One region of the Saccharopolyspora sp. NPDC000995 genome, then DNA from elsewhere that is predicted to be linked to it. Evidence: riboswitches for the same ligand, from Rfam matches in the RefSeq annotation. Region 1 holds a riboswitch; each other region holds the start of a gene.
The links. A riboswitch is a leader RNA that binds a small molecule or an ion and turns the genes downstream of it on or off. The one in region 1 is predicted to bind cobalamin.

Region 1 (5,184 bases):
AGCCAGTCGGGCAGGTGCACCGCGCCCGGGGCTATCTCGGCCCGCTCCCGCGGGATCAACGACTCCATGTCCGCCCCTTTACCACGCCATAATCATCTTCGCGGCGGCTCCCCCGTGACAACCCTCTCAAAGCTGGTTTCCCTTCCTCAGCCAGGTTAGGCTTGCCAAACTTTTGGAGCCAACCAAATAGCAGGGAGCATCATGTTCCGTCCCCGTCGACTGCTCGCGGCCGTCACCGCAGTGCTCGCGCTCGGCACCGTCGCCGCGTGCGGCTCGTCGACTCCCCAGCAGCCCGCCGCACCCCAAGGCGACGAGCGAATCGTCACGCACGCCAAGGGGCAGACCAAGATCGCTGGTAACCCGCAGCGCGTCGTCGTTCTCGACACCGGGGAGCTCGATGCGGTGCTGGCGCTTGGGATCAAGCCGGTCGGCACCGTGCTGCCGGACGCCAACAAGACCCTGCAGCCGTACCTCGCCGAGAAGGCCGGCAACCTCGAGATCGTCGGCACCATCGGCTCGCCCAACCTGGAGAAGATCGCCGCGCTCAAGCCCGACCTGATCCTCTCCAGCAAGGTGCGCGACGACCAGAACTACGACGCGCTGAGCAAGATCGCGCCGACGGTGTTCGCCGAGAGCGTCGGCAAGACCTGGAAGCAGAACTTCCTGCTCGACGCCGAGGCGTTGGGCAAGAAGGCCGAGGCGCAGCAGATCCTCGACACCTACCAGCAGCGCGCCGCCGACATCGGCAAGCAGGCCGGCGACCCCGCTGCCCGCAAGATCAGCATGCTGCGGTTCATCCCCGGCGACATCCGCCTGTACAGCAAGGGCTCGTTCATCGGCACGATCCTGGCCGACGCGGGTTTCGGCCGCCCCGACAACCAGCAGACCGACCAGACCTTCACCAAGATCAGCCGCGAGCAGATCTCCCAGGTCGACGGCGACCAATTGTTCTACGCCGCCTACGGCGAAACCGCCAAGCAGCAGCTGACCGACGTGGTCAACTCCGTGCAGTGGACGACGCTCGGTGTCGTGAAGAGCGGCAAGGCCGTCGAAGTGCACGACGACACCTGGTTCCTCGGCCTCGGCCCGATCGCCGCCAACCTGGTCCTGGACGACCTGCAGAAGGCCTTCCCGCAGTAGTGACCGAGCGAAGAGCCCGCGGGGTCCGTCCGCCGGACTCACGGGCTCTTCGCTGCGCGAATCCGCAGGTCCCCGGCGCTGCGCCCCACCGCGAACTCGCCGCCCGGTTCGACGTCCACCACCACCGACACCTCGGCTCCCGCCTCGGCCTCGGCGATGGCGAATCCCGCCAACCGCGTCGGAAGCCCAGGGCATCAGCAGCATCAGCACCGGCGAACCGGCGTTGACCACCATGACGGAGTTCGGGTTCGCCGTCGGCAACCTTGCGGACCAGCTCGTTCTGCGAGCTCGGCAGGTCCAGCGAGGCGCGGTCGCGGCCCTCGGTCTCGACCTCGTCGTTGGTGCCGACCACGACCACCGCGACGTCGGCGTCGCGGGCGATCGCCAGCGCGGCGGCGAGTTCGGACGCGTCGTCGCATACCTGCGCTCGGTGCCCGATTCCGACCGCCACCAGCGCGTCGATGCGCTGCGGGGTGAACTCGACGGTCATGGCTGCCCGGCCGTCGGCGTCCTGGTCCGACTCGACGAGCACGACGTTGAACCGCTGCTCGGGTGGTTCCAGCATGTCGCCCAGCGGATCGTCGATCCCGTTGGTGCGCACCACGTCCGCATTCAGCACCTCCCGGCCGGAGAGCTCGTAGCGGAAGCGCCGGTGCCGTTCACCCCGAACACGTGCTCGCCGAGATCGAGTTGGAGATTCCCCCGCAACCGCAACGACTTCGATGGACGGCAGGCCGCCGAGCCACATCAGCTTCTCGGTTCCGCGCACTCGCTGTCGCGGACTTCTTCTTGTTGCCGAGGTATTCGACCCGGATACCGGTGCCTTCGCCAGCCGGATCAGCAACGTCCGCACGCCCAGCAATCGCCGATGCCGCACACCGCGCTGGTAACCACATCCGCGTCGGGCCGCCCCGCACGCAATCCATCCAGCGGAGTCACCACGTGCGGCGGCTGACGTGCGACGACCCGCCGCCCTACACCGCCGGGATGGTGGCGTTATCGCCGATCATCGCGACCATGGCGACCTTCGGGCCGATCGGCAGCAGCGACGCGTCGTCCACGATCTCGTTGCGCAGCAAACGAATCCCTGCTCCGCGAGCCGCCGGGGTTCGGAATCTTCGAAAGCACCTACCCGATCTGCCGATCGCAGCACCCGCAGGACCTTGTCGTCGAGAACTTCTTCCGGGATCTTGCCCCACGCGACTGGATGCCCGCGAGGACCTCGGGACCGATCTCGGCGATCAGCAGCGGCTCCTGCGAGAAGTTCTCGAAATGCCTCCCCCCGAAAGGACTTCGGTGCACGTTGATCGTCGACGCCAGCACCACGTGCCAAACCCCGTCGCCGAGCCTCGTCGCCGAACGCCTCACCCGCTGTCCGCGCCGCCGCCCGATCCCAGGTCGCCACCAGCGCGGACGCCACCGGAAGCAACAGCGACGGTCGCGCTCGTCATGCCGTACCGTGCACCCCGGTCGGCCCGTCGGATTGCACCAACGACCGTAGCCCGATCTCCGGCATCGGGTGCAGGGTTCAAAAGTCGGTACCGGTGGAGCCACCGTGCCTTCTCCGCCGCCGTCAACTCCGAAACCAACGACCGGAGCTTCGCCTCGTCTACCGCTACCCCTTTCGCTGGCCTCCAGCCGCCAAGTCTCAGCCACCTCGCCCGCACTGCCGACCGGGACCACGACGCGCCGTTATCTGCCCTTCCGATCACTCCCGGAACCCAACATGTAGTGTGTCGCTCGCTGGTGGTTCACCGGATGCGTCCGGTGAGGCAAGAGGGAACCCGGTGCGAATCCGGGACTGCCCCGCAGCGGTGAACGGGAACGAACGTCGTGACCCGACTGCCTGACGGCAACGGGTAGAGCACTGGGCGAGCAGCCTGGGAAGCCACGACCAGTAGGCCGCCCGTGAGTCCGAAGACCTGCCACCGGTGCACGTTGCGAAGCGTGCTGTCCGGGACTTCGAGGGCGGGTCCGCGCGGACGACCAGCGGCCCCTGCCGCCGTGTCTCCTCGCGCGCCGTCGTGGTCCGCCGAGCTCGCGAGGGAGAGAGCCCGTGACGGCGACACTCAACGACTGGACCCGCGTGTCCACAGTGGTCCACCAAGCCTGCGCCGGCCTGCCCGGCGTGTCGGCCGATGCCGTGCTCGAAGAGGTGCGGCGCACCGGCTACGCCGGCATCAGCGACGACGAGCTCTCGCTGGCCCAGGTCATGGCGGCACGCACGCTCATCGAGACCGAGCCGAACTATTCGCAGGTCACGGCCCGCCTCCTGCTGGACCGGATGCGCCGCGAGGCGCTGAGCTTCCTGGGCGAGCCGCAGGAGGCCGACCAGGAGCAGATGCGCGACCACTACCCGGCGTACTTCGCCGACTACGTGCACCGCGGTGTAGAACTGGAGCGGCTCGACCCGGAACTGGGCTCCTTCGACCTCGACCGGCTGGGCCGCGCCCTGGTGCCGGAACGCGACCTGGCCTTCGGCTTCCTCGGCCTGCAGACCCTCTACGACCGCTACTTCCTGCACGAAGACGGCACCCGGTTCGAGCTGCCGCAGGCGTTCTTCATGCGCGTCGCGATGGGCCTGGCGCTACGCGAGGGCGACCGCGAGGAGCGGGCGATCGAGTTCTATCACCTGCTGTCGACGTTCGACTTCATGTGCTCGACGCCGACCCTGTTCAACGCTGGCACCACCCGGCCGCAGCTGTCCTCGTGCTTCCTGACCACTGTGGATGACGACCTTTCCGGGATCTTCCACTCCATCAGCAACAACGCGCGACTGTCGAAGTACGCGGGCGGACTGGGCAACGACTGGACGCCGGTGCGCGGCATCGGGGCCCACATCAACGGTACCAACGGCAAGTCCCAGGGCGTGGTGCCGTTCCTGAAGATCGCCAACGACACCGCCGTGGCAGTCAACCAGGGCGGCCGGCGCAAGGGCGCGGTGTGCGCATACCTGGAGACCTGGCACATCGACGTCGAGGAGTTCCTCGACCTGCGCAAGAACACCGGCGACGACCGCCGCCGCACCCACGACATGAACACCGCGAACTGGGTGCCCGACGAGTTCCTGCGACGCGTCGAGGCCGATGAGCAGTGGACGCTGTTCTCCCCAGATGAGACGCCTGACCTTCACAACCTCTACGGCAAGGCGTTCGCCGAGCGCTACCGCGCCTACGAGCAAGCGGCCGACCGCGGCGAGATCCGCGTGTTCCGCCGGGTGCGCGCGCTGGAGCTGTGGCGCCGGATGCTGACGATGCTCTTCGAGACCGGCCACCCCTGGATCACTTTCAAGGACCCGTGCAACCTGCGGTCGCCGCAGCAGCACAGCGGGGTCGTGCACTCCTCCAACCTGTGCACCGAGATCACCCTGAACACCAGCACCGACGAGGTGGCCGTGTGCAACCTCGGGTCGATCAACCTGGCCCGGCACGTCGACGCCGACGGCATCGACGCCGCGAAGCTGGAGCGCACCACGCGCACCGCCGTGCGGATGCTGGACAACGTCATCGACATCAACTTCTACACGATCCCCGAGGCACGCCGGTCCAACCTGCGGCACCGGCCGATCGGGCTGGGCCTCATGGGCTTCGCGGACGCGCTGTTCGCGCAGCGCATCCCGGTTTCGTCGGAGGCCGCCGTCCAGTTCGCCGACCGCAGCATGGAGCAGATCAGCTACCACGCGATCGCCGCGTCCAGCGAGCTCGCGGCCGAGCGGGGTCGGTACGAGTCCTTCGACGGATCGCTTTGGAGCCGGGGCGTCCTGCCCATCGACTCGCTCGACCTTCTCGCCGACGCCCGCGGCGACGTCGACCTGGACCGCTCGTCCACCCTGGACTGGGAGGCGCTGCGGGAGCGGGTGCGCACCGTCGGGATGCGCAACTCCAACGTGATGGCGATCGCCCCGACCGCCACGATCTCCAACATCTGCGGCGTGAACCAGTCGATCGAGCCGATCTACCGCAACCTGTATGTCAAGGCGAACATGTCCGGCAATTTCACCGTGGTCAACCCGCACCTGGTCGCCGACCTGAAGCAGGCTGGGCT
Region 2 (5,184 bases), on a different contig from region 1:
TGCCCAGAGAAGTACTGATCGATCTGCCGGGCGACCTCGTCCAACCGGTCCGGTGCCCGAAGAATTCGCGGGCTGATCGCCGCGGCCAGCGACTCGAGGACCGCGTCGTGCCCCTGGTGAGCGAAGGCGACCCGCACCAGTCCGCGTTCGGTCGCGGCCAGCAGCAGTTCGCCGACCGGGGTGTCCATCGTGCGGTAGGCGACGTCGAGCAGGCCTTCCCGCTGGGCGACGTTCACCAGCTCGATGTGCAGGCGCTTGCTGGCGTCGAAATCGATCGCCTGGAGTGCGTCGAACAGGCGCCTGTCGTCGTTTTCGTGGATCGTCATCGCCACGCTTCCTCTCCCACGCTCGTGGCATGCCTGTACGTCTTGCGCAGGGTCTTTATGCCGTCCGCCGCGGCCCGGCGGGCGGCATCGGTGCTGCCGCCAAGGATCGCGGCGATCTCGGAGTAGGGCAGGTCGGCCAGGTAGTGGTAGGCCACCGCCATGCGCTGCTTGGTCGGCAGCGCGCTCAGCGCCGCCCACAGGTCTCCGTCCCAGTCCTCCGGTCGGCCGGTAGTGCTGGGCCGCTCGGGCAGGCGCTCGACCACCACCGGTCGGCGTGCCGTCGCCCGGGTGGCGTCGACCGCCTTGCGGTGGGCGATCGTGACCAGCCAGGCCTCCACGTTCGCGTCCTCGGCGAGCTCCGGGAAGGCGCGCAGCGCGGCCAGGAACGTCTCGGACCAGGCGTCCTCGGCTTCGGCCGGTCCGAGCACGGCCCGGCACACCCGCAGCACCATCGGGCCGTACTCGTAAACGATCTGCTCGAACGGTTTCACTTTCACTCCCCGTAGACGGCCCGGCCCGGCCGAACGTGAGATGCGGATCCGGCCCACTGCGCGATCGTTACCCGCCCGAGTGGCACTTGCCGGTCGCACGCCGCGGCGGCCCGGCGGCTCGGCGTAGCACCCCGCGTGACGAGCCTCTCACCGACGCGGGAGGGCGGACCGGAATGGCGTGTTCACCACGGAAGTCACCGGATGCGCGGTGGCCCTCCGGCACGGTCCGCGCATCCCCTGGGCCCTTGCCAACGGCTTGCCAGTCGGTAGCCTCGGTTGTGCTGGTGGTTCGTCCACCCCGGATCGCGACGAGAGCCGCGGCCGCGGGCGGGCGAGGCAAGAGGGAATCCGGTGCGAATCCGGGACTGCCCCGCAGCGGTGAGTGGGAACGAACGCCGTCCCCGGTCCGAGACCGGGCACAGCACTGGGCACGCGTGCCTGGGAAGCGACGGTCAGTAGAAACACCGGCGTCGGCCGGGACGCGCCCGCGAGTCCGAAGACCTGCCACTGGTGCGCGCACCCGTTGGTGCGCGCGGTCCGGGGTCTCGCGGGAGGGCCTGGCCGACGATCGGTTCGCGCCGCGCGGCGTTGCCGGTTCGCCTGCGCCTTCCCAGACCTCGGGGCATTTGTCGTCGAGCTCGCGAGGAGAGGGCGTTGACCAGCAAGATCGGATCTACTGTACTCGGCTTTCCCAGGATCGGCCCCAACCGGGAACTCAAGCGCGCGTTGGAGCGCTACTGGTCGTCCCGCATCGACGAGGCGGAACTGCGCGCGGTCGCGCGGGAACTGCGCGTCGACGCGTGGCGCGCGCTGCGGGACGCGGGCCTGGATTCTGTGCCGGGCAACACGTTCTCGTTCTACGACCAGGTGTTGGACACTGCGGTTACCTTCGGCGCGGTCCCGCCGCGCTTCGCCGGGCTCGGGTTGGGGCCGCTGGACACCTACTTCGCGATGGCGCGCGGGGTGGAATCCGCGCCGCCGCTGGAGATGACGAAGTGGTTCGACACCAACTACCACTACCTGGTCCCCGAGATCGGTCCGGACACGCGGTTCTCGCTGGTCGAACGCACGCCGGTGGAGCAGTACCGGGAGGCCGCGGCGGAGGGCGTGACCACCCGACCGGTGCTGGTCGGCCCGCTCACCTTCCTGCTGCTGGCCAAACCCGCCGACGGAGCCCCCGAGTTGTTCCGGCCGATGGATCAGCTCAACGGGCTGCTCGATGCTTACGCGGAACTGCTGGGCGAACTGCGCCGGGCCGGTGTGGAGTGGGTGCAGCTGGACGAGCCAGCGTTCGCCGCGGATCGCACTCCGGACGAGCTAGATGCGCTGAGCGCCGCGTACCAGCGGCTCGGTGAACTGGAGGAGCGCCCGAACCTGCTGGTCGCAGCCTACTTCGGTGATCTCGGCGAGGCTCTGGGCGTGCTGGCGTCCAGCCCGGTCGAGGCGCTCGCCGTCGATCTCGTCGCCGGGAGGTCCACAGTGGATTCGCTGTCGACGGTTCGAGGCCTGAGCGGCAAAACCCTGGTCGCCGGGCTCGTCGACGGGCGCAACATCTGGCGCACGGACCTGGACAAGGCGCTTGCAACCGCAGCCACGCTGCTCGGCTCGGCGGACGAGGTAGCGGTCAGCACGTCGTGCTCCTTGCTCCACGTTCCGTACGACGTTGCGGCGGAAGCCGACATCGATCCGCAGGTGAAGTCCTGGTTGGCTTTCGCCGCGCAGAAGGTTCGCGAGGTGGTCGTCCTCGGCCGTGCGCTCAGCGAGGGCCGCGACGCGGTGGCCGATGAGCTGGCCGAGGCACGAGCCGCGATAGCCGACCGCGCCAGCGCGGACCGGGTCCGCAACCACCGCGTCCAGGCGCGGCTGCAGGCTTTGCGGCCGGAGTACTCGCAGCGCAGCGAATACGAGGTGAGGCGCGCCGCACAGCAGAAGTCCTTGCGCCTGCCCGCATTGCCGACCACGACGATCGGTTCGTTCCCGCAGACCTCGGACGTCCGCAAGGCACGCGCCGCGTTGCGCTCCGGCCGCATCGACCAGGCGACCTACCGGCAGCGGATGCGGGACGAGATCGGGCGCGTCATCCGGCTGCAGGAGGAGATCGGTTTCGACGTCCTGGTGCACGGCGAACCCGAGCGTAATGACATGGTTCAGTACTTCGCCGAGAACCTGGACGGCTTCGCCAGCACCGACAACGGCTGGGTGCAGTCGTACGGATCGCGGTGCGTGCGGCCGCCGATCCTGTTCGGCGACGTTGCCCGCCCGAAACCGATCACGGTCGAGTGGACCAGCTACGCCCAGCGGTTGACCGAGAAACCGGTCAAGGGCATGCTAACCGGCCCGGTGACGATCCTGGCGTGGTCGTTCGTCCGTGACGACCAGCCGCTTGCGGACACCGCGAAGCAGGTCGCGCTGGCCATCCGGGACGAGGTGAACGACCTGGAAGCGGCCGGCATCCGGGTCGTCCAGGTCGACGAACCCGCCTTGCGTGAACTGTTGCCGCTGCGTTCGGCGCAGCACGCGGACTACCTGGACTGGGCGGTGACGTCGTTCCGGCTGGCCACCTGCGGCGTCGCCGAGTCCACCCAGATTCACACCCACCTGTGCTACTCGGAGTTCGGCGATGTGATCAACGCGATTGTTGCGCTGGAGGCCGACGTCACCAGCATCGAGGCCGCCCGCTCGCGGATGGAGGTGCTCGACGACCTCAACGCGGCCGGCTTCAGTCGAGGTGTCGGGCCCGGCGTTTACGACATCCACTCGCCGCGCGTGCCCGAGACCGCCGAGGTCGTGGACCTGTTGCGGGCCGCGCTCGCGGCCGTTCCGGCGGAGCGGTTGTGGGTCAACCCAGACTGCGGGCTGAAGACCCGCGGCTACGCCGAAGTCGAGGCGGCGCTGAAGCACATGGTCGAGGCCGTCTCCGAGCTGCGCTGACGCCGGACTCGCGGGCGGCGCAGAAGGCGCCGCCCGCGAACCGGGCCGATGTGCCGGGAATTTTCCGACGTCCGCCAGCTTGATCCGGTGGGAACCAGATCGAGTCGAGGGGCGTGCCGATGTCGAACGAGAGCACGTTGCAGGGCACCGTTGCGGCCGGATTCGATTCCGTGCGGGGGGAATTCGCCGCTCTCGGCGGCCGAGGGCGGCGACTTCCCGGGCAACTGGTCTCCTACGGCGCGGGCGAACGCGTCGTGGCGCTGTGGGGCCCGGATATCACCGGCGAGTTGCTGACCGGCGTGTTCTCGTCCACCAAGGGCGCCGCATAACCTGGCCGTTTTGTTGGGCCCGCGATGCCGGTTTCGTAGCGCAGGCCCACTGCGTTCGAATGGAGCTGGACGAGGTCGGAGTAGGCGGCTGGACTGGACCCGGTGGGGCGTGCATGGCCAGCGAGGAGATGCGGCCGGACTCGCCGTCCACGATCGGCACCGGTGGAAAGACTGCCGAATCGACGCAGAGGTGAACCTTGAACTTCAAGTGAATCGGAGTGCAATGATCGGTGAAGGTGGACGTCCGCGTGCGTCCGAACGGGACTGCGGTCAGGTGTTCACGCGGCGGATGGGAAGTGGTCGTCGTGTCGGACCAGTGCCGCGTAGCGGCCGTCGGCAGACAGCAGTTCGTCGTGCGTGCCGCGCTCCACGATCTGTCCGCCGTCGAGCACCACGATCTGGTCCGCCTGGCGCACGGTCGACAACCGGTGCGCGATCGTGATCGTGGTCCGGCCCGAGGACAGCTCGTCGAGAGCTTGCTGCACCGCGCGTTCTGTCTGGGTGTCCAAGGCGCTGGTGGCCTCGTCGAGGATCAGGATCGGCGGGTCGCGCAGGATCGTGCGGGCGATCGCGAGCCGCTGCTTCTCCCCGCCGGAGAACCGGTATCCGCGCTCACCGACCAAGGTGTCGTAGCCGTCCGGCAGCGCTGCGATGGGGTCGTGGATCTGCGCCGCCTTCGCTGCGGCGACCAGTTGTTCGTCGGTCGCGTCGGGCTTGGCGAAGCGCAGGTTCTCGGCCACCGAGGCGTGCAGCAGGTATGGCTCCTGGGAGACGATGCCGACCGCGGCAGCGAGCGTGTCGAAGCCGAGCTCGCGCACGTCGACACCGTCGATGCGCACCTGTCCGTCGGTGACGTCGTAGAGGCGCGGCACCAGGTAGCTGAGCGTTGTTTTTCCGGACCCGGTTTCACCGACGACGGCGAGGCTGGTGCCGGCCGCCACGGTCACGTCGATTCCGGTGAGGGTTCCGTCGGGGCTCTCGGGCGAGTAGGCGAACGACGCGTCCACGAACCGCACTTCGCCCTCGATCCGCGACAGCCGCACCGGTCGTTCCGGTTCGTCGATGTCGATCGGCAGGTCGAGGTATTCGAAGATGCGGCCGAACAGC
Region 3 (5,184 bases), on a different contig from region 1:
CTCGCAGCATGGCTTGCGGCAGATCGAGGAGACTCAGCGACGGCTCGCGCTCGTTACAAGGAGAGCATTCGCTACGCGGAATCGTCTCGAAATTCGCTGCTGGTTTCCTGCATGACAGCCAGCTTGGGCCACTACGCAGTGGAGATGGGTGATCCCCGCCAGGGGTTGCATCTGCTCGATCGGGCTGCGAAGTACCACGACAATCGCACTCCGGCTGCCGCACGCGCATGGTTGGCCTCCTTGCGCGCTGTCGCGTTCGGAGCGATGGGAGATCGAGCGCAGACGTTTGACGCGCTCCGAACAGCTCAGCGCAACACCGACCGCCAGGCCAGCGATGCCCAGTGGCCGTGGCTGTTCGCGTTCACCTCTGCCAAAGCAGCTCGATACCAGTCGACCGCGCTTGCGGCCCTGGGCGATCACGCGGGTTCCCGTGCGGCCTATGCAGCCTCGATTCCCACGATCACTGCGCCCAAGCCGTTGGCGCTTGCGAAGGTCGAGCACGCCAGTCTCATGGTGTCTATGCGGCAAGAGGACGAAGCGTGTCGTCTCGCTGAAGTGGTCCCCGGGAGTTGGACTCGTTAATCAAGAGTCTAGGCGGCGAGGGTCTAATTCCGGGATGACCACGAAGTGCGGCGACGCCAACCTGCTCGACCGGATGTTGATCGACCTCTACGACTGAAGGAGTCACTGTGACGCGACTTGCTGTGACGGGACACCGCGGGTTGCCGCAGCAGACCACCACGCTGGTGGACCATGCGCTTCGCGCCGAGCTAGCGAAGTACGGCGAATCCCTGACCGGGCTGAGTTGCATCGCTGATGGAGCGGATGCCCTCTTCGCCCGTGCTGTCCTCGATCAAGGCGGGTCGCTGATCATCATCGTTCCAGCAGTCAACTACCGTGAGAAGCTCCCCGAAGAGCACCACGCCGACTACGACGAACTGTTCAGTCAGGCCTCGAAGATCATTCGGCTCGACTTCCCCGACTCGACCTCCGAGTCCCACATGGCGGCCAGCGTCAAGATGATCGAGCTGGCAGATCGCCTCGTCGCAGTGTGGGACGGCAAGCTCGCTCGTGGCTACGGGGGTACGGCTGATGTTGTGGATGCTGCTCGTGAGCGTGACCTCCCGGTTACCGTCATCTGGCCGGATGGAGCCGAGCGGGACTAGCCCTCGAACTTGCGCGTAGCAGCCGCCGCAACCTGTGGATCTTGGGCGTAGCAGCCAGGTAGCAGCGCAGGTCCAGCAAGGCCGTGACCAGGCAATACCAAAGGCACCACAAGGTCATGCAGTGATATTTTGGGGAAGGCTCAAAGAGCCGCAATGACCTGGGATAACACGAACAGCACAGCTCATCGGGCTGCAGTTCTAGGTGAAGGGCACCTTCGGGGAGCAGTTCAGACCGCCGAAGATGCCCTTCACCTGTGCGTCAGGCGGGCAGGTGCACGCGGCGGTGCAGGCGCTCGCCGATGTCGTTGGCCGCGTTGTCCAGCAACTTGTGCGCCAGCTCGAACAGCGCGCGGGCGATCGCGATCTCGTCGCCGATCTGCGGTACCTCCGGGTCGTCCGGGTGGCGTCGCGCAGTGCCGTGGCCGTGCAGCGCCTGACCGCCCGGTGTGGTGAAACCGACGTCGGCGGTGGTCTTCGCGCCCGCCTCCACGACCTGCAGGTTCAACGTGATGGTGTGGGTCTCGTTCATGGTCGCCTCCTGTCCCCGTCGGCCCGCGTACCCGCAGGCCATCGAGGTCGCCGTAGTCCAAGCATGCGCTGGCCGACCGCAACCGCGAAAGAGCGGACCGCACGCACTACGGGCGCCGGCGATCGGCCGCGCAGATTGGTAAGTCGGACGTACCCAATCAGGCTGTGTCGTCAAACAAACGGCGCAGCCGAGGGCCTCCGCGAATCGGTTTGCACCGCAGGCGGGCGGCGCTGGCGGGGTTCTGGATCCGTCCCGCCCTGCGGCACTTCTGGGAAAGTCGTGCGGCGATTTCGCGCGGGATCGCCGCCCCAGGCACCCGGTCCGCGCGCCACCGCCCGCAGCGGATCATCGCCGGGATCGTCATCAGGGGGTTTGACCTCGTGTCGTGGGCAGGGAAAGATACGGCCGCCGACAGTGCAGGAACCCGGTGCGAATCCGGGACGGTCCCGCCACTGTGACCGGGGAGTGGGCCCCACTCGTTGCCACGGCTGCCAGCAGCTGGAAGGCAGGGGAACCACGTCGATCCGGGAGTCAGGAGACTGCGCGTCGGCCCCGCGTCGCGCCGCGACGCGCGGACACCGAGCCCCTCGGGCGGGAAACCCTGGAGGTCGGAGATCCCATGTCTTGGGATGCCGAAGCGAGTCGGCCGCAGGCCGGTTGGGGCGCCACCGAGCGCCGGAAAGCAGCGGTCGTGCTGGTCGCCGTCGGGACGCTCCACCTAGCGGGCTGGAGCGCCTACCTGCTGCAGCAGGAATCGTTCAGCGCGGTCGGTGGGCTGGCCGCCGCCGGGACTACGGCGTACCTGCTCGGCCTGCGCCACGGGTTCGACGCGGATCACGTCGCGGTGATCGACGACGCGACGAGGCTGCTGATGCAGCGCGGCCGCCGACCGGTGTCGACCGGCATGTGGTTCGCGCTCGGGCACGCCAGCGTCGTGCTGTTCCTCGCCGTCGCGATCGCCTTCATCGCCGGACCCGCTGCGCAGAAGTGGGCCGAACAAGCCGGGGTGCAGGTCGCCACCGTCGTGGACCTGATCGTGATCGCCGTGCTGAGCACGTTGGCCGTGCTCAATGCGCTGGTGCTGCGCGATGCGCTGCGGTTGCTGAGCCGCGCCCGCCGCGGCGCGGTCGAGGAGACCGAGGTCGAACTGGTATTGGGGCGGCGCGGCCTGCTCGCCCGGCTGCTGCGCGGGCGGATGCGCGGCGTCGGCCGCTCCTGGCACCTGTTCGGCATCGGGCTGCTGTTCGGGCTCGGCATGCAGACGGCCACCGAGATCACGGTGCTGGCCATGGTGTCGCCGACCGAGCACCTGTCCGCCATCGCGGTGCTGAGCCTGCCGCTGCTGTTCGCCGCCGGCATGTGCACAGTAGACAGCGTGGACGGGATGCTGATGTCCCGCGCCTACACTTGGTCGCTGGCGCGGCCCCTGCGGCGGCTGTGGGTGAACGTGACCACCACGGCCCTGACCGTCGTGCTGGCCGTCGTGATCGCCTTCATCGTCCTCTGTGGACTGCTGGCGGAGCACGGGCTGTTGTTCCTGGACGGGATCGCGGCCGTGAGCGACCAGTTCGAACTGCTCGGCTACATCACGCTCGGGCTGTTCCTGGCGGTCTGGGGCGGGGCGGCGCTGTGGTGGCGCCTCACATCTCGGAAGGAACCGGAAGTCGAATGAGCGGCGGTTTCGCAACAGCCGGGGAAAGCAGCGGCGGCACTCCAGCCGACCGCACCGTGCACCCGATAGAGACAGAGTCCTACCGGATCATGCGGGCCAGGGCCGATTTCGCCCACTTCCCGCCGTTGACCAGGGCGGTCGTCGAGCGCGTCGTGCACACCACCGCGGACCCGAGCTGGACCGGCGAAGTCGTCGCCGGCGAAACCGCGCTGCGGACCGGGCGGGCGGCGCTGCTCGACGGCGCGCCGCTGATCACCGACGTGCGCATGGTCGCGGCTGGAATCACCGCGCGCCCGACCGAAATCGGCCTGGAACGCTCCGGCGTCGCCGAGCTCGCCGCGACCGCCGGCTTGACTCGCTCGGCGGCGGGCATCCGGCTGGCCGCCGAAGAACACCCCGACGGCGCGGTGTGGGCCATCGGAAACGCCCCGACCGCGCTGTTCGAGCTGATCCGCCTTGCCGAGACCGGCCGGCTCAACCCAGCGCTCGTCGTCGGCGTCCCGGTCGGCTTCGTCGGCGCGGTCCACGCCAAAGCCGCGCTGCGGCGTAGCGGCCTACCGGCCGTTACCACTTTGACCGAACGCGGCGGTGCGGCCATCGCCGCCGCCGCGATCAACGCCCTCCTCTACTGGGCAGAACCTGGAGGTAATCGGTGACCGAACCGCTGCTGGTCGTGGGCCACGGCACGGTGGACGAAGGTGGTGTGACGGAGTTCCACGCCTTCCTCGACCGCCTGCGCACCCGGATGTCGGCCGCAGGCGTCGACACCGCAGGCGGGTTCATCGAGCTGTCCGCCCCTGCGGTCACCGAAGCCTGGAGCGAACTCACCGCCCGCGGCCACCGCCGGATGGCCGCCGTGCCGCTCGTGCTCGTCGCCGCCGGACACGGCAAGGGCGACATCCCGGCCGCGCTGGAACGCGAAGTCCGTCGACACCCTGGCACGTCGTTCGTGTTCGGCCGCCCGCTCGGACCGCACCCGATCCTCCTAGAACTGCTCGCCGAACGGATCGAGGCCGTGGTACCGCGCGCCGACTGGCCCGACACCGCCGTGGTGCTCGTCGGCCGCGGCTCCACCGACCCGGACGCCAACGCCGAAGTGTGCAAGGTCTCACGGCTCTTGCAGGAGACCTGCGGCTTCGACACGGTAGAAACCGCGTTCATCTCCCTGGCACCACCGGACGTCGCCGGTGGGCTGGAACGAGCTCGCAGGCTCGGGGCGAAGCGGATCGTGGTTGCCCCGTACTTCCTGTTCGACGGCGTGCTTCCGCAGCGCGTGGTCGACCAGGCCCGCGAGTACGCCAGCTCCGCGTCGGACATCGACGTCCGCGTCGCCGGATACCTGGGAGACTGCGACGCCCTGGTGGACCTCATCGTGGAGCGCTACCACGAGGCCCTGCACGGCGACATCCGGATGAACTGCGACACCTGTGCCTACCGGGTGCTGCTGCCGGGATTCGAGGACAAACTGGGCGCACCGCAGACACCGCACCACCACCCCGACGATCCGACCGGACACGGTCACGGACACGGACACGCACATGGCCACACAACCCGATAATCACTACCTCGCGGGACTCGACCTCACCGGGCGCCGAGTCGTCGTGATCGGCGCGGGTACTGTCGCGCAGCGGCGGCTACCCCGGCTGATCAGCGCCGGAGCAGCGGTCGAGGTGATCGCCCCGGAGGCGACCCCGGCGGTGGAGGCCCTGGCCGACGCCGGGGAGATCACCTGGAGCCGACGCGGGTACCGCGACGGCGACCTCGACGGGGCCTGGTACGCGGTGGCAGCCGCGTCCGACGACGCGGTAAACGCCGCG

Region 2: it holds a riboswitch for cobalamin, as region 1 does, so the genes downstream of both, metE (5-methyltetrahydropteroyltriglutamate--homocysteine S-methyltransferase) here and ACWDKQ_RS02625 (ribonucleoside-diphosphate reductase subunit alpha) in region 1, are expected to answer to the same signal.
Region 3: it holds a riboswitch for cobalamin, as region 1 does, so the genes downstream of both, ACWDKQ_RS14025 (HoxN/HupN/NixA family nickel/cobalt transporter) here and ACWDKQ_RS02625 (ribonucleoside-diphosphate reductase subunit alpha) in region 1, are expected to answer to the same signal.

What each region holds. Positions count from the first base shown of each region.
Region 1 covers NZ_JBSFLZ010000003.1:117,285-122,468, forward strand. The annotation lists gene ACWDKQ_RS02600 (alpha-ketoglutarate-dependent dioxygenase AlkB family protein) at 1-68, opposite strand, end outside; gene ACWDKQ_RS02605 (ABC transporter substrate-binding protein) at 202-1,140, shown strand; gene ACWDKQ_RS02610 (hypothetical protein) at 1,179-1,313, opposite strand; partial or broken gene ACWDKQ_RS02615 (hypothetical protein) at 1,448-1,888, opposite strand; gene ACWDKQ_RS02620 (hypothetical protein) at 2,269-2,508, opposite strand; cobalamin riboswitch at 2,871-3,084, shown strand; gene ACWDKQ_RS02625 (ribonucleoside-diphosphate reductase subunit alpha) at 3,197-5,184, shown strand, end outside.
Region 2 covers NZ_JBSFLZ010000025.1:55,685-60,868, reverse strand. The annotation lists gene ACWDKQ_RS11800 (methylated-DNA--[protein]-cysteine S-methyltransferase) at 1-326, opposite strand, end outside; gene ACWDKQ_RS11795 (RNA polymerase sigma factor) at 323-823, opposite strand; cobalamin riboswitch at 1,086-1,340, shown strand; gene metE (5-methyltetrahydropteroyltriglutamate--homocysteine S-methyltransferase) at 1,472-3,748, shown strand; gene ACWDKQ_RS11785 (hypothetical protein) at 3,868-4,077, shown strand; gene ACWDKQ_RS11780 (ABC transporter ATP-binding protein) at 4,356-5,184, opposite strand, start outside.
Region 3 covers NZ_JBSFLZ010000033.1:27,712-32,895, reverse strand. The annotation lists gene ACWDKQ_RS14040 (hypothetical protein) at 1-582, shown strand, start outside; gene ACWDKQ_RS14035 (hypothetical protein) at 690-1,166, shown strand; gene ACWDKQ_RS14030 (DUF1876 domain-containing protein) at 1,426-1,695, opposite strand; cobalamin riboswitch at 2,113-2,237, shown strand; gene ACWDKQ_RS14025 (HoxN/HupN/NixA family nickel/cobalt transporter) at 2,315-3,367, shown strand; gene ACWDKQ_RS14020 (precorrin-8X methylmutase) at 3,364-4,023, shown strand; gene ACWDKQ_RS14015 (sirohydrochlorin chelatase) at 4,020-4,925, shown strand; gene cobA (uroporphyrinogen-III C-methyltransferase) at 4,906-5,184, shown strand, end outside.